One region of the Paenibacillus sp. FSL R7-0297 genome, then DNA from elsewhere that is predicted to be linked to it. Evidence: predicted binding sites of a transcription regulator. Region 1 holds the regulator's gene; each other region holds the start of a gene.
What was found. Region 1 encodes NrdR, which represses ribonucleotide reductase genes. Its sites were predicted from a motif close to AACACNATATATNGTGTT; they were not measured.
Positions count from the first base shown of each region.

Region 2: nrdI (class Ib ribonucleoside-diphosphate reductase assembly flavoprotein NrdI) is a predicted target of NrdR. The motif match lies at 7,861-7,878, and genes of this name have one in related genera.
Region 3: MKZ24_RS25695 (adenosylcobalamin-dependent ribonucleoside-diphosphate reductase) is a predicted target of NrdR. The motif match lies at 3,003-3,020, and genes of this name have one in related genera.

Region 1 is NZ_JBBPAQ010000001.1:6,226,958-6,236,851, reverse strand. Features, by position in the region: gene polA (DNA polymerase I) at 1-218, shown strand, start outside; gene mutM (DNA-formamidopyrimidine glycosylase) at 270-1,112, shown strand; gene MKZ24_RS27300 (manganese efflux pump) at 1,308-2,033, shown strand; gene coaE (dephospho-CoA kinase) at 2,043-2,639, shown strand; gene MKZ24_RS27290 (lytic transglycosylase domain-containing protein) at 2,639-3,202, shown strand; gene MKZ24_RS27285 (alpha/beta-type small acid-soluble spore protein) at 3,302-3,520, opposite strand; gene nrdR (transcriptional regulator NrdR) at 3,685-4,161, shown strand; tRNA gene MKZ24_RS27275 (tRNA-Ala) at 4,408-4,483, shown strand; tRNA gene MKZ24_RS27270 (tRNA-Lys) at 4,490-4,562, shown strand; gene MKZ24_RS27265 (GNAT family N-acetyltransferase) at 4,765-5,313, shown strand; gene MKZ24_RS27260 (TerD family protein) at 5,427-6,764, opposite strand; gene MKZ24_RS27255 (hypothetical protein) at 6,817-7,380, opposite strand; gene MKZ24_RS27250 (IS1096 element passenger TnpR family protein) at 7,508-7,984, shown strand; gene MKZ24_RS27245 (ABC transporter substrate-binding protein) at 8,450-9,487, shown strand; gene MKZ24_RS27240 (ABC transporter ATP-binding protein) at 9,532-9,894, shown strand, end outside.
Region 2 is NZ_JBBPAQ010000001.1:2,884,310-2,894,203, reverse strand. Features, by position in the region: gene MKZ24_RS12665 (IS3 family transposase) at 1-23, opposite strand, end outside; gene MKZ24_RS12660 (transposase) at 35-352, opposite strand; gene MKZ24_RS12655 (hypothetical protein) at 849-1,964, opposite strand; gene MKZ24_RS12650 (RNA polymerase sigma factor) at 1,961-2,497, opposite strand; gene MKZ24_RS12645 (LacI family DNA-binding transcriptional regulator) at 2,746-3,735, shown strand; gene MKZ24_RS12640 (ABC transporter ATP-binding protein) at 3,808-5,544, shown strand; gene MKZ24_RS12635 (ABC transporter ATP-binding protein) at 5,501-7,303, shown strand; gene nrdI (class Ib ribonucleoside-diphosphate reductase assembly flavoprotein NrdI) at 7,967-8,326, shown strand; gene nrdE (class 1b ribonucleoside-diphosphate reductase subunit alpha) at 8,313-9,894, shown strand, end outside.
Region 3 is NZ_JBBPAQ010000001.1:5,854,969-5,864,862, reverse strand. Features, by position in the region: gene MKZ24_RS25705 (YqhG family protein) at 1-911, opposite strand, end outside; gene MKZ24_RS25700 (DEAD/DEAH box helicase) at 911-2,656, opposite strand; gene MKZ24_RS25695 (adenosylcobalamin-dependent ribonucleoside-diphosphate reductase) at 3,206-5,857, shown strand; partial or broken gene MKZ24_RS25690 (glycoside hydrolase family 130 protein) at 6,177-6,778, shown strand; gene MKZ24_RS25685 (carbohydrate-binding protein) at 7,113-9,077, shown strand; partial or broken gene MKZ24_RS25680 (hypothetical protein) at 9,169-9,270, opposite strand; gene tnpA (IS200/IS605 family transposase) at 9,544-9,894, shown strand, end outside.

The sequences.
Region 1 (9,894 bases):
AGCTGGCGATGGTTCACATGGACAAGGCGCTATACGAGCGCGGGCTGAAGAGCCGTATGCTGCTGCAGGTACACGATGAGCTTGTATTCGAGGTGCCGGAAGATGAACTGGAGCAGATGAAGCTGTTGCTGCCGGAGGTTATGGCCGGAGCGCTGAAGCTGTCCGTTCCATTGAAGGCAGAGGTAAGTTTTGGAAGTAACTGGTATGAAGCGAAATAGGCTCCCCGCATCTGCTGGATATCCGGTATAATGGAGTGGAGGTGAGCCATTATGCCGGAACTGCCGGAAGTCGAAACAGTCAGAAGAACACTTAATGATTTAATTACAGGCAAGCAGATAGAGCATGTCACCGTCCGGCTGCCGCGGATTATTCAGCGCCCGGATGATATTCAGGCTTTTGCCCATATGCTGGCAGGCCATAGCGTAGTAACGGTTGAGCGCAGAGGCAAGTTCCTGCGGTTCGTCTTCGATGGACTTGTGATGGTCTCCCATCTGCGGATGGAAGGCCGTTACGGGGTGTACCGGGAGGGCGAGCCGCTGGACAAGCATACTCATGTGATTTTCCATTTCTCCGACGGTACGGAGCTGCGTTATACCGATGTGCGCCAGTTCGGAACGATGCATCTGTTCCAGCCGGGTGAGGATCTGCTGCTGAAGCCGCTGAATAAGCTGGGACAGGAACCGCTGGATGCGGATTTCACCCTGGAGCGTTTCAAGCAGATTGTCTCGAAGAGAAGTACCAAAATTAAGCCGCTCTTGCTGAATCAGGAATATATCGTCGGTATCGGTAATATTTATGTGGATGAATCCCTGCACCGTGCCGGCATTCATCCGGAAGAAACCGCAAACTCCCTCTCGGAGGACCATCTGGCCAGGCTGCATCATGCGATCGTTGCAACCTTGACAGAGGCGGTGAATGCGGGAGGCTCCTCAGTGAAGTCGTATGTCAACGGCCAGGGGGAGAGCGGGAATTACCAGGATCAGCACCGCATATACGGACGCAAGGATCAGCCTTGCGCTACCTGCGGAACGTTGATTGAGAAAAGTGTTGTCGGCGGCCGGGGCACGCATTATTGTCCGAGCTGCCAGCCAGTACCGGTGCAGACAAGGTAAGCATTCAGCCGGGCGTATGAAGTGGATTTATAGGAAATTCTAAGGGAATTCTAAACGGTGTTGTCCATGCTTCATCAAAAGGCAGGCACTCACTGCCCGTCCCGCCCATATAATGTGTGAAGATTGCTGATTAAGGCGAACGGAGCCCGGCTGACAAGGCCGCCAGGTTCCGGTTCTTCACGGGAGGGATTGCGGGTGCTTAGCCCATTGTTGTCACTGCTGCTGCTTGCGTTTGCTCTTAGTTTGGACGGATTTGGTGTAGGCATTACATATGGACTGCGTAAAATGAAAATTCCTTTGCTCTCAATTATGATTATCTCGCTCTGTTCGGGGGTAGTCATTTGTGTGTCTATGCAGGTCGGCGTCCTGCTGGCCAAGGTGGTCTCACCGCATGCCGCTTCCAGTATCGGAGCGGTTATTCTCGTCTTGATGGGTTGCTGGTCACTATTTCAGATGCTGACACAGAAAGAGAAGGAGCAGGGGGAAGCAGAGCTGGGAGCCGGAGACGGGCTGCCAGACCGGCAGGCCTTGCTGGAGACGGCTGCCGCTGCGATTAGGGAAGATGCGGGACCGCTGAAGCCGGCTGTATTCTCGCTGGAGCTCCGGCATCTGGGGGTAGTCATTCAGATCCTCCGCACCCCGTCTTCCGCCGATATGGATGCTTCCGGGAGTATCTCCTCCATGGAAGCCATGGTCCTGGGCATTGCATTGTCGCTGGATGCCTTCGGTGCCGGTCTCGGTGCTGCGCTGCTCGGGTTCAGCCCGGTGTCGACCTCGCTGATGATCGCTGTGTTCAGCGGAACATTTCTGCTGCTGGGGATGAAGACAGGACTAAGATTGTCAGGCAGCTACTGGATGAAGCATGCGGCTGTTCTGCCGGCGTTATTATTGATTGCAATGGGTATAATGAAGCTATTATGAGGTGAGTACATGATTATGGGCTTAACCGGAGGGATTGCTTCCGGAAAAAGCACCGTGTCCGCACTGTTTGTCGCCAAGGGAGCTGCTCTGGTGGATGCCGATGTCATCGCCAGAGAGGTTATGCTCCCCGGACATCCGGTGCTGGCCGCTGCTGTACAGGCTTTTGGAGAGACGATTCTGCAGCCGGACGGAACATTGGACCGGCCGAGGCTGGGGGAGATCGTTTTCCGGGATCCGGAAGCACTTCAGACCTTGAACCATCTGACGCATCCGGCGATCCGTACAGAAATTAAGGACCGTATGTATGCGTTAGATCAGGAAGATCCGCAGCGGCTGGTTATTGTGGATATTCCGCTGCTCTATGAATCACAGCTGGACAATTTATTCGATCATATTATTGTGGTATATGTGCCCCGCAGAGTCCAGTTGGCCAGGCTCATGGCGCGGAATGGAATGACGCTGGAACAAGCCGAGAACCGGCTGAAATCGCAGATGGACATCGAACTAAAGCGCAGGAAAGCCGACTACGTGATCGACAACAGCGGTGATCCCGGAGCTACGGAGCGGCAGGTTGCCAGCCTGTGGGACAGGCTGGGCCTCTTATGATGAAGTGGTTGCGCAAAAAAAGAGTACTGCTGTTGCTGTTTATTGGCTTTACAGCGATCCTGTTCCTGGGCACCAATTGGATGTCTTGGTTTTATCCGATACATTATAAAGATGAGATCCGCAAACACAGCCTTACTTATGAGCTGGACCCGTTCCTGGTGGCATCAATTATCCGGGTTGAGACCAATTTCAAGACCGGACGCGAATCCAAAAAAGGTGCAATCGGACTGATGCAGCTGATGCCGGATACCGCCAAGTGGGCGCTGGAAAAGGCCAAGCTTCCTGAAGTGTCGCTTGAGCGGCTAAAAGAAGAGCCATCCTCCAATATCGAACTGGGTACCTGGTATTTGTCTACGCTTTCCCGGCAGTTTGACGGCAACCGGACAGCGGTTATAGCCGCCTATAATGCCGGACCCGGCAAAGTACAGAGCTGGCTGGATGAAGGCCGGTGGGACGGAACAGAAGCGTCTGTGAAGGATATCCCGTTCGGAGAGACCCGTCACTATGTACAGCGTGTCATCTATTATTATGACCAATACACAGAGCTCTACAGTGAATTCTGAGGCTCTGCTTTAAATATTGCGTTTGTGCCGACATAAAAAGAAGCATCAAACGGCCCGGAGGCCGTTCAATACTTCTTTAGGCAAGCTTATGGAGACAGGTTATTTGTATTGACCTGCCAATTGCTGTTCAGCCAGGGTTACAAGACGTTTAGTGATGTAACCACCGATCGAACCGTTTTCGTAAGAAGTTTTATTGCCTTGGTATCCATCTGGGGAGAGGGTGATACCTAGTTCTTGGGCAACTTCGAATTTCAGTTGTTCCAAGGCACCGCGTGAATTTGGAGCTACCAGGTTATTGGAGCTGTTGTTTTGGCTCATTGCTGTTCACCTCCTATCGGTTGGTAACTGTATTATGTGCTGGACTTGCCATATTCATAACAACAAATAAACGGTGATTTCTGGAAATTAACATAAGCCCCGTTTAACCTGGTTATTCAGGAGCGGGGCATACCCATTCTTACTATGAGGAAGTGATGAAGCTTATGAAATGCCCTTACTGTGATCACACCAATACCAAGGTGCTTGACTCCCGTCCAGCCAATGAGAATAAGTCAATCCGCCGCAGGCGCGAATGCGAACTGTGCAGCCGCCGTTTCACCACCTTCGAAATGATTGAAGAAACCCCGCTGATCGTCATCAAAAAAGACGGCAGCCGCGAAGAGTTCAGCCGTGACAAAATCCTCCGTGGCCTCATCCGCGCCTGTGAGAAGCGTCCCGTTTCTGTAGAGCGCCTGGAAGTCATCGTATCCGAGGTTGAGAAAAGCCTGCGCGGCATCGCCCTGGCCGAGATCGAGAGCCGCCAGATCGGCGAGCTGGTCATGGAGCAGCTCTACCCTGTAGACGAGGTAGCTTACGTCCGCTTCGCGTCCGTGTACCGCCAGTTCAAGGACATCAACATGTTTATGAAGGAACTGAAGGGACTGCTCTCTAAGGGGACTGAGGAGCTGGACGGGCTGTAGGAGGCTTACTGAAGAGGGAATGTGTCATTCCTGGCATAAAGGGGCTAGCCTTGATATTGTGAGGCTGGCCTCTGTGAGAAGCGCTTCTGTATAGAAATTAATTAATTTTATAAAAGTGTTGACACTGATCCCGAATTTCTGTATTATATAGAAGTCGCCTAAGAAACATAACAACTTGAAAGCGACTTGAGTGAACCGCTCAAAATGGATTTCAGAATACATAATGTGATTCGAAATCAAGCGTATGGGGAATTAGCTCAGCTGGGAGAGCGCATCGCTGGCAGCGATGAGGTCAGGGGTTCGAGCCCCCTATTCTCCACCATACTACGGACTCTTAGCTCAGTTGGTAGAGCAGTAGACTCTTAATCTATTTGTCCAGGGTTCGAGCCCCTGAGAGTCCATCACAGAAGAAACGGCAGAGATGCCGTTTTTTTGCTGTTTTCATTAGTAGACGGAAATCAAATAGTATGTATTCGTCTATATATTAAACTCATGTTTGATGAAGAAGGGCTGGGTTGCACTAGCCCTTTACTCTAGGAGAGTTTCCACGCAGTATATTCTTCACGGCTAGTCATTGATTCTTTTAAGAAAGGAAAATAAGCCATGATCATTACCAAGCAGGAATACAAGGTGAAAGGTCTGAATTACACGATCCGCTCTGCAGTTAAGGCAGATGCGAAGTCTTTGTCCGAGGTAAGGCTTCAGATTGACGGGGAGACCGAGCATATGGACCGGGTGCCGGGAGAGGCTTTTATTGATGAAGCCGGATTTGAAGAAATCATCGGGAGGGACATGAACCATCCGCGGAATATATGCCTGGTTGCGGAAGCGAACGGCAGAATCATTGGTTATTCCCGGTGTGAAGGACATGATCTGCAGCGGTTTAAGCACAAAGTGGAATTTGGAGTAGGAGTTTTGAAACAATATTGGGGCTTCGGAGTGGGCGCAAACCTTTTGCAAGCGTCCATTTCCTGGGCCGACGCAAACGGCATCACCAAGATGATTCTAAGCGGCGTTCTGGAAACCAATGAGAAGGCGATCCGCTTGTACAAGAGCCTTGGTTTTGAAGTCGAAGGCATATTGAAGAAGGACCGTATCCTGTCAGACGGGAAATATTACAGTACATATACGATGGCGAGATATACAGATTAGGCCTGGGATTAAAAAGGCTTGATGGTCCCCAAGAACGGCAGAGCTGCCGTTCTTTTGATGTTCTTAGACAGTTGGAGTGTTGGAGTGGAAAAACGGGGCATCCGATTAACGCTCTATTTGCTCCCGGCTTCCCATCTCAGATTCCAGTTATAGTGCTGATCCAATTCCTCATGTCCGGCGAAATATTCTACGAGCCGCTCCACGCTGAAGGTCTCATCCTGCTGATTACGAATCATGGCGATGGCACACATTCCCTTATTATTGTTATACTCATCCAGCCGGACTTCGATATCAGGTCCGTTTTGCTGCCTGATAGTCACACGGGCGTCAGCCTGCGACCAGTTTGTGATTCCCTCATAGATAAAGGCAAAGACAACAATCCGGCTGATCTCGGAAAGATAATGGCCGTTGATCCGCAGATTCTCACCTGTGGCGATCGATCCGGTGCGGTCATCCCCATCCAGGGAGATGTAGGGTGGCCTGTTCAAGCTGCCGAAGGACTCACCGAGTGCCTGGACAGAGCCCTTCAGCCCATTTTTTAGTTCAAACAGACAACCGAGATCAAGATCGATGCCTTTGCTGCCGAACCAGCCGGATGATTGGGTCTGCACCCAGTTCAGGTTAATCAGGATCTCGCCTAGTGATCCTGCCCCTTTCTGCAGATTGATCCGCTCCCCGCGTTGCTTAAGCAGATGGGAACCCGGATTTAAAGGTGGGGCTGGAGGTGACGCAGGCGATGCTGGCGATGCTGGTGGTGAAGCTGGTAAAGAAGGAGGTAAATGACCCGCCGGTTTCGGCCGTGACCTCAGCTCCGGGAGAATAAGGGGAGACTGCTGCGGCTGAACGACCCGGCTGGCGGGCTGAACAGACGGCAGAATGTCATTGATCCGAATCCCATAACTTTGGCATAGGGCAGCTAAGCCGCCTGCATATCCGGAACCTACTGCGCTGAATTTCCATTCATTCTGGTATCTGTAGATTTCTCCGGCTACAATTGCGGTCTCTACAGTGAACGCTTTACCCAGCCTGTAGCGGAGAAGCTCAGTTCCATCAGCAGCGTTGATGATCCGTAAATAGGCATCATCCAGCAGCGAGAAGCTATGCTGCCGCTTCTCAGCCTCATAAATCGTTAGTGCAAATGCAATCCGCTCGTATTCTGCGGGAATCTTACTGAGACTGACAGCGATTTGTGTGTTGTCGGTTAACCCTGCGTAAGTTTTTTTATCAGACTGCAATACACTTACAGACTGGTCCGGAGTAGAAGCGTTACCATAAAAAATAAGGTCCTCATCTTTTGAGACGCTCTGGGATGGCGTAAGCAAAAAGGCGGAAAAATCAACCTCAACCGCAGAGCCCGTATTGTGCCAGCCCATTCCGACGATGATACGGGTAAGGAGAGGCGTATCTTTTGTTAAGTTGCATTTTTGTCCCTTTATCAGTTCAACGGTCATTGGAACCTGCCTTTCAGAAGATTAGTAGAATTGAATGAATACGTGAAGGAGCTTAGAATCTGTCGCGTCTTCCGGCATCAAGATTCGGACCGTTCAGACTGGATAACCTGTCTAAAGAATGTTCGTAGATACGTACAATATCCTGCACCTTTTGGAACTCCGGATCCGAGGGGCCCAGATTGTCCATGAACATCCGCTGCAGGATTTCTCTATAAAAGGAGATGCGGTTCTCGACAAGACTACATTCGTAATCAATGACCTCTTCCACCGAGTGCTGTTGAACAAATTCCATCAGGTCATCAGCCGGGTTATCGTAGGACTCCCGCTCATTGCGCGCGGCAACCGGAGTGTTCACGTTATCGAGGTTAACAGTGGAACGTATATCGGTGAAAAGAATTCCCTCTTTTGCCAGCATGACCTGAAAAGGCTTGTGCTTGAACAGCTCTTGGGCGACAAGAGAGCACATTGCCGGATTCCTCAGCAGAATGCCGTCAAAGGGGTGAAGCACCCAGCCTCTGTCATCCCGGTACAAGCTGAACGTGAAGTACTCGCCTCCATACTCATATTTCAGATTAATCGTAGTCTCTGAAGTAAGCTCATATTGAAATGCATCCATTCAAGTTCGCGCCTCCTGCATCTTCTTCTTTGGGTTTATATTAGCATAGCAGAATATGGGGAATGTTGGGAGAGCACGGTTGATTATTTACAATGAATTTAGTAGTTTAGTATAGGAGTGAACAACGATGAAGAATAATCAAGCACAATCTTTTAAAGTGACTTTAAGCGATAGGAACGTTGCGGTTCGTGGACGGCCTTTCCGTAATATAGTTATTGCTGCCGAAGACTCATTGTATGCTCTGGCGGAAATTTCGATTGAAGCCTTTGATTTTGATCTGGATCACGCCTTTGGCTTCTATGATAATATCAAAAACTGGACACGCTCTGAAAAAGGCTACGAGCTGTTTGCCGATATCGGTGAGAAGACGAAGTTCCCCGGCGTGAACAGGGCAAAAATCAATAAAGTATTCCATACTCCTAAACAAAAGATGTTACTCTTATTCGACTACGGTGATGAATGGCATTTTATTGTTCAGTATCTGGGAACTATAGAGGTGAGTCCGGGTCAGAAATTACCGATGATTATGGAGAGTAACGGAGAGGTGCCTAATCAATATGGAGGTTTCGGAGACGAAGAAGAATATGAGGACGAAGATGAATAACTTGGCGGCATGTAGTGCGCGAAATCCTCAATGCAGGTTTTGTACTGAATACGATACATGAGCGCTTGACTTTATATTTAGTATGCAAAGAGAGCCGTGCGTCAACACGACTCTCTGAGCAATAGCCGCTTTTAAGGGCAGAGGCTTTTAGGTGCTACGGGCAGAAATAGACCGCATCCTTTGGACAAGAGTCGGACTACACAAATGAATTTGCAATCAGCCCTGGGATTACTTCCAGGGTTTTTTGATTGGAATGAAATGAAGTACGAGTCCGCCTCCCGTGTCTAAGGATATTAACTGCGGGAAAAATGTTAAAGACAACCAAAGATCCAATTTATGTTACGTTATATGACATGACCATTTGTTTTAGTTGTGGATTTTAGATGATTTTGTCGAATAATAGGATTTTAATGAAATTTCAAGCTGATAAAATAGACCTATAACCAGACAAGGGGTGAAGAGGAAATGAAAAAGTGGTTAACGGTGTCACTTATTATGACAATGATGGTGGTTGTGCTCTCGGCATGCGGAGGAAACAAAGCGGATGAAGATGCTTCAGGCGGCAGCTCGAACAAACTGGTAGTCTATACCCCGAACAGTGAAGCAATGATTAATGCACTTATCCCGGCATTCGAGAAGCAGACTGGCGTTACAGTGGAGCTGGTATCGGCAGGCAGCGGCGAGCTGATCAAACGGATTCAGTCAGAGAAAACCAACCCGTATGCTGACGTCATGTTCGGCGGAGCTTATGCACTGTTTAACGATAATGCGGATTTGTTCGGGGAATATGTCTCACCTAATGATAAGGACCTATTAGAAGGTCACACCAATACGACTGGCATCATGACCTCTTACGTATCGGACGGAAGTGTGCTGCTAGTAAACACGAATCTCGCAGGTGATATTGAAATTAACGGTTATGAGGATCTGCTCAATCCGGAGCTGAAGGGCAAGATCGCGATGGCGGACCCGGCCAACTCCAGCTCGGCGTTCGCTCAGTTGACCAATATGCTTAGAGTTATGGGCGGAGATTATACCTCTGATGCAGGCTGGGATTATGTAGCCAAGCTACTGGAGAATTTGGATGGGAAAATTGCAGGAGGGTCCAGCAAAGCGCACAAAAGTGTTGCTGATGGTGAATACGTAGTGGCGTTAACCTACGAAGATCCGGCAGTCAGCTACGTAAAAGACGGTGCGCCGGTAAAGGTGGTATATCCGGAAGAGGGAACGGTGTTCCTCGATGCGGTAGCCGGCGTTGTTAAGGGTTCTCAGAATCAGGAGAACGCCCGCAAGTTCATCGACTTCCTGATCTCCAAAGAAGGTCAGGATGCGCTAGGACAAGAAACGACCAACCGTCCGCTGCGCGCCGATGCTGCGATCGGAGACTTCATGACACCGATAGACCAAATCAAGGTGATTGATGAGGACGTAGCCTACGTTGCAGAGAATAAGGCAGCTATTGTGGAGCGTTATACTGAGCTGTTTACCAATATTGCTGAATAATTCATGACCAGAACCGTAAATCAGAGAGAAGGCGGGTGAATAACATGAGCGTTGCGATATCCTTCAAGGACATTGTCAAAAAATATGGCGATACTACCGTTATCCCCGAGCTGTCTTTGGATATTCAAAAGGGTGAGTTCTTCACCCTTTTGGGTCCTTCAGGCTGCGGGAAGACGACACTGCTGCGGATGGTGGCCGGCTTTAACAGTATTGAAGGCGGGGATCTCGGCTTCAATGATAAAGTGATGAATAACGTTCCACCGGGCAAACGGAATATCGGAATGGTATTTCAGAATTATGCGATCTTTCCGCATTTAAGCGTATCCGAGAATGTTGCGTTCGGGCTGCAGAACCGTAAAGTGGGCAAAGGAGAGTTGCAGCGAAGAGTGGAGGAGATTCTGGATACG
Region 2 (9,894 bases), 3.3 Mb from region 1:
AACTCGGAGCGATGGTTCTCCATGAACTGGAATTTCAGTTCCTTGGTTTGCTGAAGATGTGCACTGCTTTTTTTACGATTGCGAGTTCTTCCTCTACATCGGACAGCTTGCTCTCTTTCTCTTGCAGTAACCGGTTCACTTCTTTCAACTGGGCTTCGAGTTCCCGGACCCGATCCATGCTGGCTGCCGGTTCATACTTCAGTTCCCGGTATTGGCTCATCCACTGATGTAGCGTGCTTTTGGGGATATTCAGTTCTTCCGCCAAATCCGCCACCGTTTTCGTTTGCTCTTGAATGAACTGCACGGTCTGCTTTTTGAACTCTTCGTTATAGCGTTGCCGATGTTCTCCCATTGAACACACCTCCGTTAGTCTCATTATCGGCCAGTCTGTTAACGGGCGTCCACCTTTTATTCTAACTGCACCAGTGCTCTTATTCACTGTAAGTCACCCAAAAACTGCGCAATTGGGAAACAATAAGCGCACTCCAGTCCGCAAGAGTGGTCAAATGTGCCAAATAGAGATAATAAGCGCTTTACAGTCCGTAAGGGATAGGAGTTTGGGAGCAAACCGCAGAATGTGAGAAGCTGGGGTGCTGAAGTGCTGGGGGCTAGAAATCTGAAAATCCGGATATCAGGAGTTGGGGCTTGAAATTTTGGATAATTTAGGAAATTAGGGGTTTGGGAGCAAAAAGAAGAGGTCCCCCGTAATCTCACCGGGCTTCCTCCTGCATCTCCTCGCATGCGTCAGCTCCGGAGCCTCGGGCAGCATCAGTCGACATCTAAGGCAGCACCAAGCTCCAACTCGCGCAATTCATAAATGCTCAATTTCCTTTTTGGGCTGGTGCAACTCAATGTCCGTACACCATGCTCTGCCATTCGGAGTCGGAATACCACTTCCGGCCGAGGAGGATCGCTACTTCCGCTTTACGTTTTGTCCCGTTCACTTCATAAGTAGCCGTCTGCTGCTGCCCCTGAATGTCCATGCCGATCTTGCTGTCCACGTCCTGAATTCCGCCTGTTGCCATGTCGTATAGCCGGCCATGGACGTCGTAACCGTTATGACTATTTTCGCTATAATAGACGAGCAACATATTATCATTCACTTTATCGATTGCAAGATAAGATCTGTATTCGAAGTGTTCATTCTTCAAAGTAAACAGATCAACCGGCGTAACGGTCTCACCGGCTGCGGCCGCAGTTACGTTAACGGCTGAGAGTTTTACCGGGGTTCTGATTCCGCCCTTGCCTAACGTATATGTGCTGCTGGTCATAACCACATGATCGCCGCCGGCAAAGATTACGCCTAATTCATAATAGCTCTGCGAACCTCCCGCATACAGCGGAAAGGAATAGATCCGCTTAGACGTAGCTTCTGATAGCTCAGGCTGACCCTTTGGAGACAGATATAATGTGTAAGGCTCAGTAGGATGTGTGTATTTGGGCTTACTGTAATTTACCATTGGCGGCGGAGGCGACCAGACAATTCCGGCTGATGTCTCGATGGCATGCGCTTTTGTCTTATCTCTGTTCGAAGGCAGCGGCATGTAATACTTCATCCCGCCAAACTCAAATTCCACAGAGCCAATCGGCGGATTGTAAGATTGCGGCGATGCGGAAGAAGTGGCTGCAGGAGATGCCGAAGGCTGAACTGCCGCTGCACCAGAACTTTGGTTGAAGATCGCCGCCAGCTGCCCCATCGGATTGCTGTCCCCCCATTGTCCGAACGGCCAGAGCAGCACGCCGAACAGCAGGACCGCTGCCAGTCCTCCCAAGCCTGCTATACGCCCGAACCGTTGGCGCTGCCCGCTTTTTCCCGAAGAACGCTTCTCGGCAGCCTGTTCGATCCGCGCCATTAGCTGTGGTGTAAAGCCCGGCTCGGCCAGCGGGTTGCGTCCAGCTTTGTCATACCAGTCCTTCGTCCCGCTCATCACATGTACTTGTTCGTCCCCGTACTCTCTCTTCACAGGTCTTCCTCCTTTATCGCCGTTCTCACTTTATTTCTGGCCCGGCCCAGCCGGGATTTGACGGTCCCCTGCGCGATACCGAGCAGAGCGGACATTTCCGCTACTGATAAGTCCTGCTGAATATCCAGCACAAGCACCTCTCTGTACTTATCCGGCAGCTCCATAATGATCTCCCAGATACGGCTCACATATTGATTGCCGATGGCCTCTTTTTCAGCAGACAGGGCTGCTCCAGTATTCTGATGATTACCTAGCGGAGCAAATTTCCGCCAGAAGCTGTTCCGCCTCCAGCTGAACGCGGTGTTGCGCGTGATGGTCAGCAGCCAGGTTTTCAAAGTGGCCTGGCCCCGGTACTTGCCGACACTCTTATATGCCTTAAGGAATACCTCCTGACTGATGTCACTCGCCTGCTCCCGGCTGCGGGTTAAGAAAAAAGCATAGTTCCACACATCCGGGCCGTAAGTCTCCATCATTTCCCGCAGGGTCATGGACGGAGCGATGGTCACGCTATAAGGCATCTCTCTACTTTGCATGCTTCTCTCTCCCCTCTCGCCCAATTAGACTCAGCAGATCAGAAACGGTTCCCAGTAAACCCCATATTCATGTCAAAAATTATTTACGTATAAGGAATGCATACGATTGTCCTCAAATTTACGTTAAAAAAATTTATTTTTTACGTTGTTTTTTACGTTTTCTATCGTAGATTCCCATTGAATGGATGATTATAATAACAGTGCCGGAAGTGATATGCAGCGGCAGCACGATAAAGCGGGGGATTCTTTTGAAGACTAAAAAAGTAACGATCACACATATCGCCCAGGCCATGGGCCTCTCACCTGTATCGATCAGCCGGGCACTCAGCAATCAAGCCGGAATCAGCGACGAGCTGAAGGCGGCCATTGTGCGGAAAGCGGCGGAAATGGGCTATATTAAGCCCAAAAAGCATACGCCTGCCCGAATTCTGGTGCTGCACCAGAAGCCCTATTCGCATGATAACAGCAATTTCAGCTATATGGTACAAGGGATTGAGCTCGCTTTGCAGAAGGCGGAGACCGATTACAGCATCGAGTTTCTGGATAAGGAGAATCAGAATAAGCTGATCCTCCCTTACCGCCTGAGCCGGGGCTTCAAGTTCGACGGGGTTATTCTGATCGGCAGATTTAATCTGGAATACGCCTCGTTTATCCATGAGCAGATTCCGAATCTGATTTTCTATACCGGTTATTCGCCAGCCTACGACTACGACAGCGTATGGTTCAGCTTCCTGGGCGCCGGCTATAAGCAGTGCAAATATCTGCTGGACCGGGGGCACCGCCGGATTGGTTTCATCGGAGATCCCAGTGCCTACCGTAACAAGGAAAAGAAAACGGGTATCACCTCTGCATTGGAAGAGCACGGGGTGCCTGTGGATGACAAGCTTTTTCTGGGGCGGGATGATACTCTTCACATGAGACTGTCCGGCCTTATTGCGGAAGGCCAATTGCCCAGCGCATTCATCTGCGATCATGATTTCACCGCGGTGGAACTCATCCGTGAGCTTCAGGAGCAGGGCATTAAAGTGCCTGGAGAGGTGTCGGTGCTCAGCAGCGGCAATACCGAGGTCTCGGCCTTCTCGCTGCCCGCTTTGACCACGATGGATCTGAATATCGAATATTCATGCCGCACCGTTGTCGCCACACTGCTCAAACGGATCGCTGAGCCCGGCAAACCTGCCGAGAACATCGCCATTCTCAGCACACTGGTGGAGCGTGACTCCGTGCGTGAACTGTAATTTTGTAAACTCAGGCACTTTATTTAACATGGGTACTATATTTTACAAGGGTACTGTAAAGGTGGGGAACCGATGAATTCATCTGTATTACTGCGTTTCTTCAAGTCCCGCAAGCTCAGCTATATCATAGGCTTTGCCTTCATGTTCGCCGCCTCCTTCATTCAGACATTATTTCCCAAAGTGCTGGGCAGCGCGGTCGATCTGATGAAGGATAACGGTTTTGAGCCACGGCAGGTGCTAACCCAGGTTCTGTGGATGGTGCTGATTGCGGCTGTAGTCTTCCTCTGCACCTTCCTCTGGAGAAATATCATCATCGCGAATGGGCGGAACCTGGAGTGCTACATCCGCGAGGAGCTGTACCGGCATTTCCTGAAGCTCTCTCCCGGATTCTTCAGCAGCCGCAAGACCGGTGACCTGATCGCTTATGCCATCAACGACATTTCAGCGGTGCGCATGACCTTCGGTCCGGCTACGGCGATGTCTTTTAACGGAATTGTCATCTGTATCTCCTCGGTCTATTTCATGTTCGCGTCAGTCAGCCCCAGCCTCACTCTAATCACATTGTCCCCGCTCCCTTTCATCATCCTCTTGATGCTCTTCAGCGGCCGCAAGGTTCAGACCCGGTTCAGAATCGTACAGAATCAGTTCGGCGCCGTCTCTGACAGGGTTCAGGAGAACATTTCGGGCATCCGTGTCATCAAGGCTTATGTGCAGGAACGCTCGGAAATGGAGAAATTCAGTGAGCTGAGCAGCCGGATGAAGCAGGCCAACCTGGACCTGATTAAAGTCTCTGCCGCACTTCCTGCGATGATCGAATTCGGCTTCGCCGTCTGCTTTGTGATGAATCTGATGTTTGGGGGCCGGATGGTGCTGCGGGGGGAGATCAGCATCGGTGATTTTGTCGCTTTTAACGGATATCTTAGTCTGATTGTAAGTCCCATTGTGTCGATCGGACGGATCGTGACGATATTCCAGCGCGGGTTGGCTTCCCTCGGAAGATTAAATGATATTCTGCGGGTTCAGCCTGAAATCATGGATCTCCCGCACGCTCTCCCTATTCAGCCGGAAGGATCTATGGAGCTGCGCCAGCTGACTTTCTGTTACGAAGGTTCCGATGTTCCGGCATTGCGGGATATTTCACTCGTTCTGCCAAAAGGACACACGCTGGGAATCATCGGCAAGACCGGCTCCGGCAAAAGCACCCTGGCCTCCCTCCTCTTCCGCTTCTTTGGCGTGGAGCCTGGTCACATTCTACTCGATGGGCGGGATATCAACGATTATGCCCTGGACCCGCTGCGGGAGGGGCTTGGGGTTGTGCCGCAGGATACCTTCGTATTCGCCGCCTCCGTGAAGGACAATATTGTCCTGTTCAAAGACGGCTACACAGACGCAGATGTGCAGCATGCCGCAGCGCTCAGCCAAATTGCCGGAAGTATCGAGGCGTTCCCGGAGGGCTATGATACTCTGCTGGGTGAACGCGGTGTGAACCTGTCCGGCGGACAGAAGCAGCGGCTCGCAATCGCGCGGGCACTGATCCGGAAACCGGCCATCCTGATTCTGGACGATGCGCTGTCAGCGGTGGATGCGGTAACGGAAGGACAGATTCTGAACAGCCTGCGGCAGACCCGCAAGGGGAAGAGTAATATCCTGATCTCTCACCGGGTATCGGGCATCATGGAAGCCGACGAGATCATCGTGCTGGATAAAGGTCGTATTGCCGAACGGGGCACCCACGAGTTGCTGCTGAAGAAAGGAGGCATGTATTATGACATCTATACCGAACAGCTTGAAGAAGGAGAGGTCTGCTAGACGGGACAAATCGGAAGCTGGTGCAGTGAGGCTGCTGCTGCGGTTATCTGCCCCTTACAAGTTCCAGCTCCTGCTTGCCTGTCTGTGCGTGGTGATTGTAAATGGCGCTTTTCTGATCCAGCCGCTGATTCTTCAGCGCGTGATCGACCACTTCCTGATCGGAGGCGCCGCTCAGAGCGGACTGAATTCGATTGGAGGCTTAGCCCTGCTGTATGTGACCGTAGCTGCGGCTGGCGGGATCTTCTCGTATCTTCAGGCGCTGATTGCCGGCAAAGCGGGACAGAGCCTGATCCATGAGCTGCGGGTCAGAGTGTTCTCCATCATTGAACGGCTCCCCCTACCTTATCTGGACCGGACCTCCTCCGGGCGGCTGATTACCCGGGCCACCAACGATACAGCTGAGATCAGCGAGCTATACACGGATGTGGTCATCTCGCTGGTCAAGGATGTGCTGCTGCTGCTGGGGATCATCTACGCCATGCTGCTGCTCAGCCCGTCCTTAACGCTGGTTTCTTTTACCGTCATTCCGGTGATGACCTTCCTGGTTCTCTTCATTAAGAACCGGATCAAAAAGAACTTCTTCCATATGAAGCATTACATTGGACAAATCAACGGGTTCATTGCTGAGAGTATCTCCGGGATGCGGGTTATCCAAAGCTTCCGCGCAGAAAAGGAAAAAGAGGATCAATTCCTGAAGCTGAACGGGGAATATTTCAAAACCACCCTGATTCAGGTCCGGCTCAACAGTGTGCTGAAGCCTGCCTCGGATATGTTCCAGAGTCTGGCTGTAGCCATTCTGGTCTGGTACAGCATCAGCCGGATCTCCGGCGGAAACCTGCAGATCGGCGTGCTGTTTGCGTTCACGACGTACATCAAGCAGTTCTTTGGCCCCATCTCCGATCTGGCTGACAAGTACACTTCCATACAGTCTGCCCTCGTATCCACAGAGCGTATCTATGAGCTGATCCGTGAGGAGGACCGCCTGGAGCAGCCGGATCGCGGCTTATCCATGGACCGCCTGCATGGAACCATTGAGTTCCGCCATGTCTGGTTCGCCTATAACGACGCCGACTGGGTGCTGAAGGATGTAAGCTTCGTGATTGCTAAAGGGCAGACCGCCGCCTTCATCGGTGAGACCGGTGCAGGCAAAACTACAATTATCAGTCTGATCAACGGCTTCTACAGCGTGCAGAAAGGCGAGATTCTGATTGACGGTGTCAATGTGAACGATATCCGGCTGGATGATCTGCGGCGGAATATTTCCGTTGTCCTCCAGGACGTCTTCCTGTTCTCCGGCACCATCCGCGACAACATCACCCTTGGCGATGATATTGCCGAGGAGAACGTGCTGGAAGCGCTGCAGGCCTCCTGCGCAGAAGAGTTCGTGCTGGGCTCTCCCGGCGGGATGGAGGGCCCTGTCACCGAGCGGGGCGGCACCCTGTCTGCCGGCCAGCGGCAGCTCATCTCTTTCGCCAGGGCCATCGCCCATGATCCGGCGATCTTCGTGCTCGATGAAGCCACCGCTAACATCGACACGCATACAGAGAAGTTGATCCAGAAGGCGATCGACAACGTCGCCAGCGGCAGAACGACGCTGATCATCGCCCACCGATTGTCTACGATTGCCGGTGCGGATCTTATCATTGCGATGAAGGAAGGCCGGATCGCCGAATCCGGCCATCCGCGCGAGCTGCGGCAGCGGGGCGGCTATTATGCCGAGCTGCTGGAGGAGAGCCGAAATCATATTATGAGTTCGTGAGACATTCGTAACCTTCGGAGTCTGCTAATTGCACTTTCTGCAATAGAATCCGCAATTTGCTAAGCTAGATCTCATTCTGCTGTATTTCGTACAACTGAATTCTGGAATTCTGCCCATGAGTCCCTCATTTACTGAATTCTTATGTACAAAATGCTACAGATTCGATTTTCCTGCGGATTCCGGGTTCATCTAATGTATGAAGTGCAACAGAATCAGAATCCAGCCTTGTCCGAACTCCATTAGCCAACATCAGCATTTGAAAAACTCCACGCCACCAGTCCCCCGGGCGGCTTACCGCCCGGGGGACTGGTCTGCCCACTTGTCCGCTGCCGGGGCAGCCAAAAATCAGCGGCTGTCACGGGCAGCTCCCCCTCCTTCAGGTACAATTTCCGCCGGATACAGGCGCAACAAAATACTTAAAAAAAATACTAATAAATTATAAGAGAAAAGAACGCAGGCGGGGCGTGGTTTTATCCCTTTTTAACCAGTAAATCAGGGGGGGAGAAGGACCTGTTGGTCTATTGACTTTTCAATATATGGTAGTAAAATGATTAAACGTTACTAAATATAGTGTATATAATAGAAAAGCCAATAAATCTAGTGAAATTGCCCGTCATCATTTGTCAAGTAGAAATAGCTACATGTTATAGGAGGTTAGGGACCATGTTGATTGCTTACGATTCCAAGACCGGCAACGTTAGAAGGTTCATCAATAAGCTGAAGCTTCCCGCTGTTCAAATCGAAGAGCATATGACGATCGACGAGCCTTACGTGCTTGTTACATACACCACCGGATTTGGACAGATTCCAGAGAAGGTAGCTTCTTTCTTAGAGAAGAACCATTCCAGGCTCAAAGGCATCGCCGCGAGCGGCAACAAAAACTGGGGTGAGCTATACGCGCACAGCGCAGATTTAATTGCACAGCGTTACAACGTACCGGTGGTCGGCAAGTTTGAGTTGTCGGGAACATTTGGTGATGTACAGCGCATAAAACAGGAGGTGGACCGGGTTGCGGCATATTGAACTGAACAACATGTTGATGAAGAGAGACGAAAGCGGCTTTTTCCAATTGGATAAGGACCAGGAAGCAGTAGCCGAGTTCATGCGGGATGTGGAGCGGCGTAGCCTGACGTTCACAACTACCAAAGCGAAGATCGATTATATGATTGCCAATGATTACTACGAGGACCTGTATGACCGTTATTCCGCAGCTGAGATGGAGGACGTCTACCGGATTGCCCACGAATATAATTTCCAGTTCCCTTCCTATATGGCGGCTTCCAAGTTCTACACAGATTATGCCGTCAAAAGCAATGACCGTAAGCAGTATCTTGAGCATTACCCGGACCGCGTAGCTGTGGTGGCCCTGCATCTGGGACGCGGCAACGTGGAGACAGCCCGCACGCTGGCCCGCTCGATGATGGAGCAGCGTCTGCAGCCGGCTACCCCGACCTTCCTCAATGCCGGCAAGAGCCGCCGCGGCGAGATGGTCTCCTGCTTCCTGCTGGAAATGGACGACTCGCTCAATTCGATCAACTATGTACTGAACACCTGCATGCAGCTGTCCAAGATCGGCGGCGGTGTTGCGGTCAATCTGTCCAAGCTGCGCTCGCGCGGCGAGACGATTAAGGGTGTAGAGGATGCTGCCAAGGGCATCATGCCTGTTCTGAAGCTCATGGAAGACGGCTTCTCCTACGCGGACCAGATGGGTCAGCGCAAGGGTTCGGGTGCGGCTTACTATAATATTTTCGGCTGGGATGTACTCGAATTCCTGGACAGCAAGAAGATCAACGCCGACGAACGGACACGCTTGAAGACGTTGTCTATCGGCCTGATCGTGCCTAACCGCTTCTACAAGCTGGCGCAGGATAATCAGCCGCTGCATGTGTTCGCACCTTATACGGTCTACCAGGCGTACGGTACGCATCTGGATGACATGGATCTGGACGTCATGTACGACACTCTGCTCGCCGATCCGCGTGTGAAGAAAAGAATCGCCATGAGCGCACGCGACATGCTGACCAAAATCGCCATGATCCAGCTCGAATCGGGCTATCCGTATATTATGAACAAGAGCAATGCGAATAACGCCCACGCCCTGCGTAATGTGGGTCAGATCAAAATGTCGAACCTGTGCACCGAGATTTTCCAGCTGCAGGAGACTTCGGAGATTAACGACTACGGACAGCAGGACGCGATCCGGCGTGACATCAGCTGTAATCTGGCTTCCCTGAATATCGTGAATGTAATGGAGCACGGCAAGATCCGTGAATCTGTGCATGAAGGCATGCTGGCACTGACTGCTGTCAGCGACATGACTACGGTCTCCAACGCCCCAGGCGTGGCCAAAGCGAACAAAGAAATGCACTCCGTAGGTCTGGGCGTGATGAACCTGCACGGCTATTTCGCCAAGAACAAGATTGCTTATGAGAGTGAGCAGGCCCGCGATTTCGCCCGGACCTTCTTCATGACGATGAACTTCCATTCGATTGAAAAGAGTATGCAGATCGCGGCGGAGACTGGCGAGACCTTCCATGGCTTCGCAGAATCGGATTATGCGTCCGGCGTGTATTTCGACCGTTACCTGACCA
Region 3 (9,894 bases), 370 kb from region 1:
ATGTCCACGATGCTCAGCTCCAGCCGCAGGCGTTCGCGGGCTTCCTCGGCCCAGGTATAATCAAGCAGAGCCAGCTTCGAGGTCAGATATCCCTCCAGCCTGTCGGCTCCGGCGCTCACGGACAGCTCGGAAGGCTGGATGTGGATATTCTCCGGCAGCCTTGGCGTAAGCTCCCGCGAAGCCAGCCGGGCCTCGAAGTCCGGAACAATCAGCCCGGAGGTCAGTGACACCGCGATGAAATGCATCTCTTCACGCTTAAGATCACAGGTCATCTCCACCTTGTAGCAGACGGCAAGCCAAGGCTCGTAGGCGGCTGAGAACAGCGTGGTCCGCTGCCGGAGTCCCGGATCCTCGAACAGCTGCAGACATTTGCCCTCATCCCGTGCCGCTGACCAGATCTGCCGCAGGCGTTTGCTGCCGTAGGTCACATCCTCGCGGCGGATCATGCCCGGCCCGATGCGCGGCAGCTGCGGGACGATGCCGAAGTACCTGGCTAGGATGCTGTCCTCCGGATCAGCGGAGACCCCGGGCGGCACCACACCTCCGGGTGCAGCAGTCATTGCAGCGCCAGGCTCCGCGCCTGCCTCTGCATCCGCCGCACCGTTGCCGCCCGGCAGAGGTCCTGGCGCCGGGCGGACCGCCCCGCCGCGCAGCCGTGCCGCTGGCGCAGCGGCCTGCGCGGCCAGTTCATCGTACTTCTGCGGATCGAAGACGAAGCTGAAGGACAGGGTCTCGGGATCTACGCCGGTGCGCTCCACGAATCCCCAGTAATAAGGGCGATCCGTCAGCATCCGGTCCGCGCGCGGCGAGAGCTTCACCGTCACATGCAGCGGAGAGGATTCTAGAATCGTGCACTCTGTTGCTTCCAGATAATCCATGACCTGTTTGCGTACTTCCACAGGGGTGAGCATTAAGGAGCCACCTCGCTTTCGTCCAGATTGGCATGGGTCAGCTCGCTGATCGTATCGCCGATCTGATCCAGCTCGCTGCGCAGCTCCTCGTCGCTGCGGGCTTCGAGAACGATTTTATATAAGCTTTTCTCAAGCGATTCCTTCTTCTCGAAACGTTCCAGGATGACATCCAGCCCGCCGATAACCATTTCGAACATATTGATTTTTTCATGCAGCAGGTGAAGAATATGCTCCTCGATCGTACCTTCGGTAGAAAGATTGTAGATGACTACATCGTTCTCCTGGCCAAGCCGGTGTACCCGGCCGATCCGCTGCTCTACCCGCATCGGGTTCCAGGGGAGGTCGAAGTTGATCATATGGTGGCAGAACTGCAGATTGATCCCTTCGCCGCCTGCTTCCGTAGCAATCATTACCTGGGCGCGCCCGCGGAAGAGGTCCATCATCCAGTCCTTTTTGCCACGGTTCATCCCGCCGGAGTAAGTGACACACTGCAGTCCATGCTCACGGAAATATTGCAGCAGATATTCCTGGGTCGCCCGGTATTCGGTGAAGACGATGACCTTCTCGTTCATTTGGCGGATCAGCTCCATCGTCTTCTCCGCTTTGGTATTCGTCTTAACGGTACGGATGGTCTGGAGCAGACTCATCATGCGCTCACGTTTCGGTGAATCCGCCGGAAGCTTCTTGATCAGATTCACAAGCGTGACGAACACGGCATCCCGGCTGCTGCATACCTCGCGCTGGAGCGTAACCAAAGAGAGCATACTGCTGAGATTGCCGCCCGCTTCCTGATATTGGTCTTTGACAAAGGCGGTGACGCCGTCATATAATTCTTTCTCCTCTGAAGAAAGGGTGAGCGGGATGTTGCGCACTTTGCGCTTCGTGAAGTTCACCGGACCTTCGCCGCGGCGGTTGCGGATCATCACCTTGGAGAGCTCGCCCCTCAGCTGGACTTCGTTCTTGGGCTGGCGTTTATCGACTACGAAATTGGTGGCAAAATCCCCCTGGTTCCCGAGCTGTCCCGGCTTCAGTAATGTGATCAGATTGAACAGCTCGCCGAGGTCATTCTGCACGGGAGTGGCGGTGAGCAGCAGGCAGTACTTCTTGCGCAGCTGTTGCACGAACAGATAGTTCGTTGATTTCTTATTCTTCAACTTATGGGCCTCGTCGATAATCAGCATGTCGAATTCCTGGCTCAGCAGCATCTCCTTGTGCGGATCACGCTTGGCCGTATCCATGGAGGCGACAACAATGTCATTGCCCCAGGAGTAGGCTTTCTTCTGTGCCACGGCTGAAATACCGAATTTGCTGTTCAGCTCGCGCACCCACTGCAGGACAAGAGACGCAGGGACAAGGATCAGAACTTTACTTACGAGCCCGCGCACCAGATATTCCTTGAGGATCAGTCCCGCTTCTATCGTCTTGCCTAGCCCCACTTCGTCTGCCAGAATGGCCCGGCCTGACATTTCAAACAGCACCTTATGGGCGGTATCCAGCTGGTGGGGAAGCGGGGACAACCCGGACAGATGCTTCAGACACTGGAGCTCATCGAAGCTCGTGATTAGTCCCGATTGTTCACCTTGTACGGCCAGCCGGGATAATCTCCAGTCTCCCCAAGGTCCGCCTTTGTCGAGCTTAGACTCCAGGTCCTGCAGCCAGTTACGCTCAAAGGACAGAGGAACAGGCAGCAGCGGGGCAGGCGTACTGCCCCCTTGCGGCAAGGAATTGCGGAATAATTGCGTCATGTTGCAGCCTCCTCCGGCGCGGTTTCATATCGAAATGCGTAGCAGTAGTATGCGCGTAAAAGAGAGATTTCATAACCTGCTATCCTCCGGCTGCTGCCGTTAAGTATCCGCTTTGGGCCTTGCGATGGTACTGCTGCTGGTGGTGCGGTCAGCTCTGCGGAGCCTGGATATCCGTGACGGAATCTGTCTTCCGGCCCCGGAAGCTTATCAATTTGGAACCTGTAAAAAAGCGAGAAAGAGGGAGAAAATCCACTATCTTTTACCGTTTTTCCGAAATTCCCGCCATGTGCCGCTTTTTTGGAAAAAGAACTCTGATACAATATGTGGTATAGTTGAAAAGCTGATGTATACAATATATTGTTACAAAAGCTTGAAAATTTGATTAATCGCGGTTTTTTGCGGTTATTTGTTATTGACAAGAGGAACTTCCGCTGTACATGCAGGCTGCGGATACCTGCCGCCGGAAGTTCTTGTTGTGGGTTACAAAAAATCTAAGCCCACACCAAGGAACGGAAGTATTACCTATCAATCATCCGGGAGGTTTTTCTATTGAGTACAGTGGAACGCAAGCAGCGTCTTGAGGGGCTGAGTGAGAAAATATTTTTGGACCGTTATGCCTGGAAGGACGCGGACAGCAACAATGCCAAGGTAGGCGATGTAGTGCTCGTCCTGACGAAGGATGATCCGAAATTTCCAACCAAGGAGGTTGGCGAGATTGTTGAGCGCACAGGCCGGATTGTTACGGTGAAGACCCGCAGCGGTGAGCTCGTGCAATCGGATGTGGAGAAGCTGACACTGAATATTGAGAAGACCCCGGAGGAAATGTGGGACCGTCTTGCGGCAGCGATGGCTTCCGTAGAGCAGACTCCCGAGCTTCAGGAAGAGTGGACAGGCAAGTTCCGTTCTATCCTTGATGACTGGAAGCTGGTACCCGGCGGACGGATTGCTGCTGGTGCAGGGGCAAGCGAGGAGCTTACGCTGTTCAACTGTTATGTCGTTCCTTCGCCCAAAGACAGCCGCGGCGGAATCATGCAGACGCTCTCCGAAATGACCGAGATCATGGCCCGCGGCGGTGGCGTAGGAATTAACCTGTCTTCGTTGCGTCCGCGCCGCGCCATTGTCAGAGGCGTGAACGGATCATCCAGCGGCTCAGTGTCCTGGGGCGGCCTCTTCAGCTATACGACCGGACTGATTGAGCAAGGCGGAAGCCGCCGTGGCGCGTTGATGCTGATGATCAATGACTGGCATCCGGATGTGGTGGACTTTATTACCGTGAAGCAGACGATGGGTCAGGTAACGAATGCCAACCTGTCGGTATGCGTAAGCAATGCCTTCATGAAAGCCGTCAAGGAAGATTTGGACTGGGAGCTGGTCTTCCCGGATACCACCGATCCGGATTACGATACAATCTGGGACGGCGATCTAGATAAATGGAAAGCAGACGGCCGCCGCGTTATTCCTTACCGTACCGTAAGAGCGCGCGATGTGTGGCATACGATTATCGAATCGGCCTGGAAGTCGGCTGAGCCGGGCGTAGTGTTTATGGAATATTACAACCAGATGTCCAACAGCTGGTATTTCAACCCGATCATCTGCACTAATCCATGCGGTGAGCAGGGTCTGCCGGGCTGGGGCGTGTGCAATTTGTCGGCCGTCAACCTCTCCAAGTTCTACGATGCGGAGAATCACGACGTGGACTGGGCAGATCTGGCGACAACGACCCGCTATTCCGTGCGTTTCCTGGATAATGTCATCGATAAGACACCGTATCATTTCCCGGAAAATGAAGCCAACCAGAAGCTCGAACGCCGCGTAGGACTCGGCACAATGGGATTGGCTGAGCTGATGATCAAGCTGAATATCCGTTACGGCAGCCCGGAATCCCTGGAGTTCCTGGACAAGCTCTACGGCTTCATGGCCCGCGAAGCTTATCTGGCCTCTGCTGAGATCGCTGGCGAGAAGGGATCTTTCCAGGCTTTTGACACCGATAAATATCTGCAGAGCGGCTTCATGCGTAATATCACCGAGGTCTATCCGGAAGTCGGCGAATCCATCCGTAAGCACGGCATGCGCAACGTTACAGTGATTACCCAGGCACCTACAGGTAGTACTGGAACCATGGTCGGCACTTCGACAGGTATCGAGCCTTATTTCGCATTCAAATATTACCGCCAGAGCCGTCTGGGCTATGACGAGCAGTTCGTGCCGATTGCTCAGGAATGGCTGGAAGCCCATCCGGGTGAAGAGCTGCCTGAATACTTTGTCACTTCGATGGATCTGTCCGCTAAGGATCATATCCGTGCACAGGCTGCAATTCAGCGCTGGGTGGATAGCTCGATCTCCAAGACGGCGAACTGCCCGTCCGACTTCACCGTGGAAGAAACCGCCGAGCTGTACGAAATGGCCTTCGACCTGGGCTGCAAAGGCGTAACGATCTACCGCGACGGCAGCCGTGACGTACAGGTGCTGGAAACGACGAAGAAGGAAGAAAAGAAAGACGCTCCAGCGGCAGTTGAGACTGCTGAAGCTGAGCCAGCGGCAGCTGAAGCTACTCCGGCTCCAGTCACAGTAGCATCAGCTCCTGCACCGCAGCCTGCCGCTGATGTAGTGGACAAACAATACAAGAAACGTCCGCAGGTTCTGCGCGGCGCTACCTATAAGATCAACACGCCATTCGGTATGGCGTATATCACCATCAATGATCTCGACCGCACGCCGGCCGAAATCTTCCTGAACGTCGGCAAAGCCGGCTCCGACGTGTTCGCCATGGCGGAAGCACTAGGCCGTGTCTGCTCGCTGTTCTTGCGTTACGGTGATCACGGTGAGAAGGTCGAGCTGCTGATCAAGCATCTCAAAGGCATCGGCGGCTCCGGCGCCATCGGCTTCGGTGCGAACCGCGTCGAGTCCATTGCTGACGCCGTAGCCAAGGCATTGGAAACCCATGTGCTGAACAACGCCCATGACGATCATGTGCCCGCTCCAATCGCAGCTACACTGGAGCTTGATTTCAACGAAGCGCTGAACGCCGAGCTGAAATCAAGTGTTCCGGCTACGGCTACTGATGATGGACATGGCGGTCATGGAGCACATAGCCATGCTACGGCTTCGCGGGATCTCTGCCCTTCCTGCGGAAGCGCATCGCTGATTAATATTGAGGGATGTAAGACTTGCGGGAATTGCGGGTATAGCCGGTGCGGTTGAGTAGATTATTGGCATGATGATAAGAAAGACTGTGAAATTCCATAATTAAATGGAATTGTACCATAATTCGTTGGATAAGAATTTCATAATTACTGCATTATCTTGGAAAAGAATAAGAATGCGCAGGGGAGGCATGTCCGCAGGGCGGAGGTGGCCTCCCTTCTCTGTATAAAGCTGCCGCAGAAATCTGCCCTTAATGTGGGCTTACCCGCCTTATCCGGATGTGCCAATCCGTCTATAATCAGGTTGTAAGCGAATACATAAGGGATATAAAGGGGGAACTACCAATGATGAAGCGTATGCAAATAACATCTCTGAGGTTACCGATGATCTGGAACACTTCGAGGTGCTCAGCCTGTCTACACCGGACCTGCGCAATATGGTACTGTTTCCCGAGTTGATCGGCGGCAAGTATGTCCGGCTGGAGCGTCCCTTCACGGTATACAGCCGCGGCGGCCGGGACCGCTTCGATGCCTGGATCTCCGAGTCGCCGGACCTGAAGCATTGGGGCAACTCCAGCCTACTGCTCGCCGTCGAGCAGGTGCCGTTTGCCAATGACAAGATTGGCCCGTCCGCACCTCCGGTCCGGACGGATAAGGGCTGGCTGACCACCTTCCATGCGGTGGATGTGGGGTTGGGAGGACACCTGGAAGAAGCGCTATACCGCCGGAATTATGCTGCTGGATCTGGAGGATCCCCGCAAGGTGATCGGCATGAGCAGGGGAGCCGCTGCTGGCACCGGAGACAGACTATGAGATTGGCGGGGGCTTCCGCAATCATGTGATTTTCCCAGGTGGGATGATTCTGGAGGATGACGGCGAGGTCAAGATCTATTACGGCTCTGCGGATACGGTGGAATGTCTGGCAACGGCCCATGTGGACGATCTGCTCCGGCTCTGTCTGGAGCCGGAGCATAGATAAGATTGGAAGCAGGCTGAGGGCGGAAATGCGGAGTAACAGTGGGGTCATGTGCCATGATTGAGCGGCTTGCGCGGAGATTGATTGTGCATAAAATGCAACAATAAAGCTCAGTAGTAGCGACCAACGCAGAAATCCTGCACAAGGTGCAACAAAACCGGGGCCGTATTTTAAAAAGGAAACTTTGCTGATGCAGAAAAGGTTAGTATTACTCTGCCACTTCCGAAGCTGAACAGGAATATGGTCGATTTTATGAAAAAAGTAATAGAGCATCACTGGTGAAATCATGATTCACTGATGACCTGGTGTTTGCTAAAAAATATGAAAGAGGTGTTTAATGATGTTGAAAAGGTTCAAATTATTAAGTGCATTATTAATTTTTTGTATGGCCAACCTGTTACCAGTCTTTCCTTTGACAGCAAGCGCGGCGGGTACAATTGTAAGCTATCCATTACCGTCGATCTATACCACGACCAGTCAATATACGGTAACAGCAGACTCTACGAATATACCGGTAACCGACACTTCGGAAGTATTTGTAAACTATAATTATTGTAATTTCTCTTTTTCAGGTACGACTACAATCACAATAACAGCAAGCGAGACAATCAATACCTATAATATTTCTCCCAAAGCTTTGGGAATCACAGCAACAAAGAGCGGAAACACACTCACATTTACAATTTCATCACCAACCTATCTTATAGTTAAAATCAATAACCTGAAAGATCTGGTCATTGCGGCAGATGCTCTTGAAACTAATGTTCCGGCTTCATCCGGTACAGGTATATACAATGTTAAAACCGGGTACGGTGCCGACAGTACCGGTGCCACTTTGGCTACAACTGCAATACAGAACGCCATCAATGCGGCTAACGCAGCAGGTGGCGGTATCGTATACGTTCCAGCCGGAGTGTACAAGAGCGGAAACCTTGTTCTAAAAAGCAATGTTTCGGTTTATCTGGAGGGTGGTTCTGTTATAAGGGGTTCAGGAAATCCAAGCGATTACACTACCCATTTCCATAAGAATTCTCTGAATAAGGATGGGACATGGTTTATTTATACCGAAACCAATGCAAACAATATTAAGATATACGGCAGAGGGACTATTGACGGCAATGGCCATTATATGAGAAATACAAACAATTATTTGAACAATATTCTTGTACCCTTGCAGTGCAGCAACTTCACGGTTGACGGCATAACCATAAGAGATAGCGGCGGCTGGGCTACAATCGTTACCAGATCTAATAACGTAACCTTCCAGAATACCAAGCACTTCAACAACAATGAACTTGATTATGAAAATGATGCTATAGATATTCAAGAGAGCCAGAATGTACTCATTAAGCACACTGTAGCAGTATCGGAGGATGACACCTACTCATTTAAGACCTGGGATGTAGCCACTACGGATATCGCTGCTAACTGGCCGGGAACTCCTGAAAACCAGTCTAATGTAGTTGTGGATGATGCTTTGGCTTGGAGCAGATGCGGAGCATTCAAGGTCGGAGATGGAGTAAAACAGCTTCAGGATGGCATCGTTGTTAAGAACTCTTATGTATACCGGTGCTGGCGCGCTTTGGCGGTAGGTCATCTTTATGGGACTCCAGCAGCACAAAACATCATATTTGACAATATAGATGTAGAAGGCTTCTGGCCAAGATCCGGTGTTCACTCCAGATGGTTTGATCTTTCTGCAAAAACCGGTCCGATAAAAAATGTGGTCTATAATAATATCAATTTACGCGCTTTAGGTGAAGTTTCAATCATGAAGGGTTGGAGTGACACATCTACTGTCTCCGGAGTTACATTAAACAATGTTCGCGTTGGTGGAGTTGCGGTAAATAATTTGGCGGATTTGAAAATAACAGATACGAACAGCTATGCTGCAGCTCCAAAATTCAACACATTGAAATTTGAAGCGGAAGGTTATAACCTTAGTTCAGGTGTTATATCCTATGAGGAAAGCACGGATGGCGGGCTGGATGTTGGCGGAGGGAGTAATGGCGACTATATCGCATTTGAAAATGTAGACTTTGGCAGTACAGCTAAAACAAGTATTGATTTGAAGGTTGCATCCGCTAATTCCGGCGGAAGGATAGAATTCCACTTGGACAGCCCTACAGGCACTATGCTGGGTTATTGGACGGCAGAAACCACAGGCGGATGGCAGACATGGTCCCTCAAGAATATCTCGCTTAATGCCGGGACAGCTGTAGGAACTCATTCTGTATATGTTACTTTTGTTAAATCAGATTCCACCACAGTTGCCAATTTAACCTGGTTCCAGTTCAAATAAAAGTTTTTTCTACGAATGACCAAATAATACAAAAAAACAGCAAGTCTCTAAGTGAAGTACAATAGGGACTTGCTGTTTGAGGTTTCAATTCATTCTTAAAGCTATGAATTGGAGCTGGGATTCGTCCGCCACGATTAACGAAGTTCGCGCAGTTGAATCCGGGTACTACTATAACTGGTGCATATCCGAGCAGGCATCGGATTCTGCCAAATGTTTTAAATTGGAGATATATTAAAAATTCCCAATGAGGTAATTCTCTCATCCGGGAAATTAGTGCGTGAAGCAGTACTAATTAATTCTTAAATTATTTCCTGATTTTGCTGATTTTTTTGGCGGTTACATGGGCTGGGTAAGAATCATCGCTTGCGGTATAGGTTATTTCAATCGGTCTTTCTCATAGACAAATACAACCTAAAATATTACAATAAAACTATTCAGTAGTATTATGAAATAGGTTGTGATATCCGTGGAATTAGACACAAATAATCATTCAGTATTCTCTCTTCATTATCATCTTGTGCTAGTCGTGAAGTACCGCAGAAAAGTAATAGACGATGACATTTCGAATCGGTTACAAGAGATATTTGAGTCTATTCAGCCTAATTACAATATCACCCTGCAGGAATGGAAGCATGACAAGGATCATGTTCACATTCTAATGAAAGCTCACCCCAATAGCGATATTTCTAAATTTCTGAACGCTTATAAGAGTGCATCCTCCCGTCTAATTAAGAAAGAATTTCCTGTAATTCGTCAACAGCTGTGGAAGGAATATTTCTGGTCCAGAAGTTATTGTCTACTGACGACTGGCGGTGCG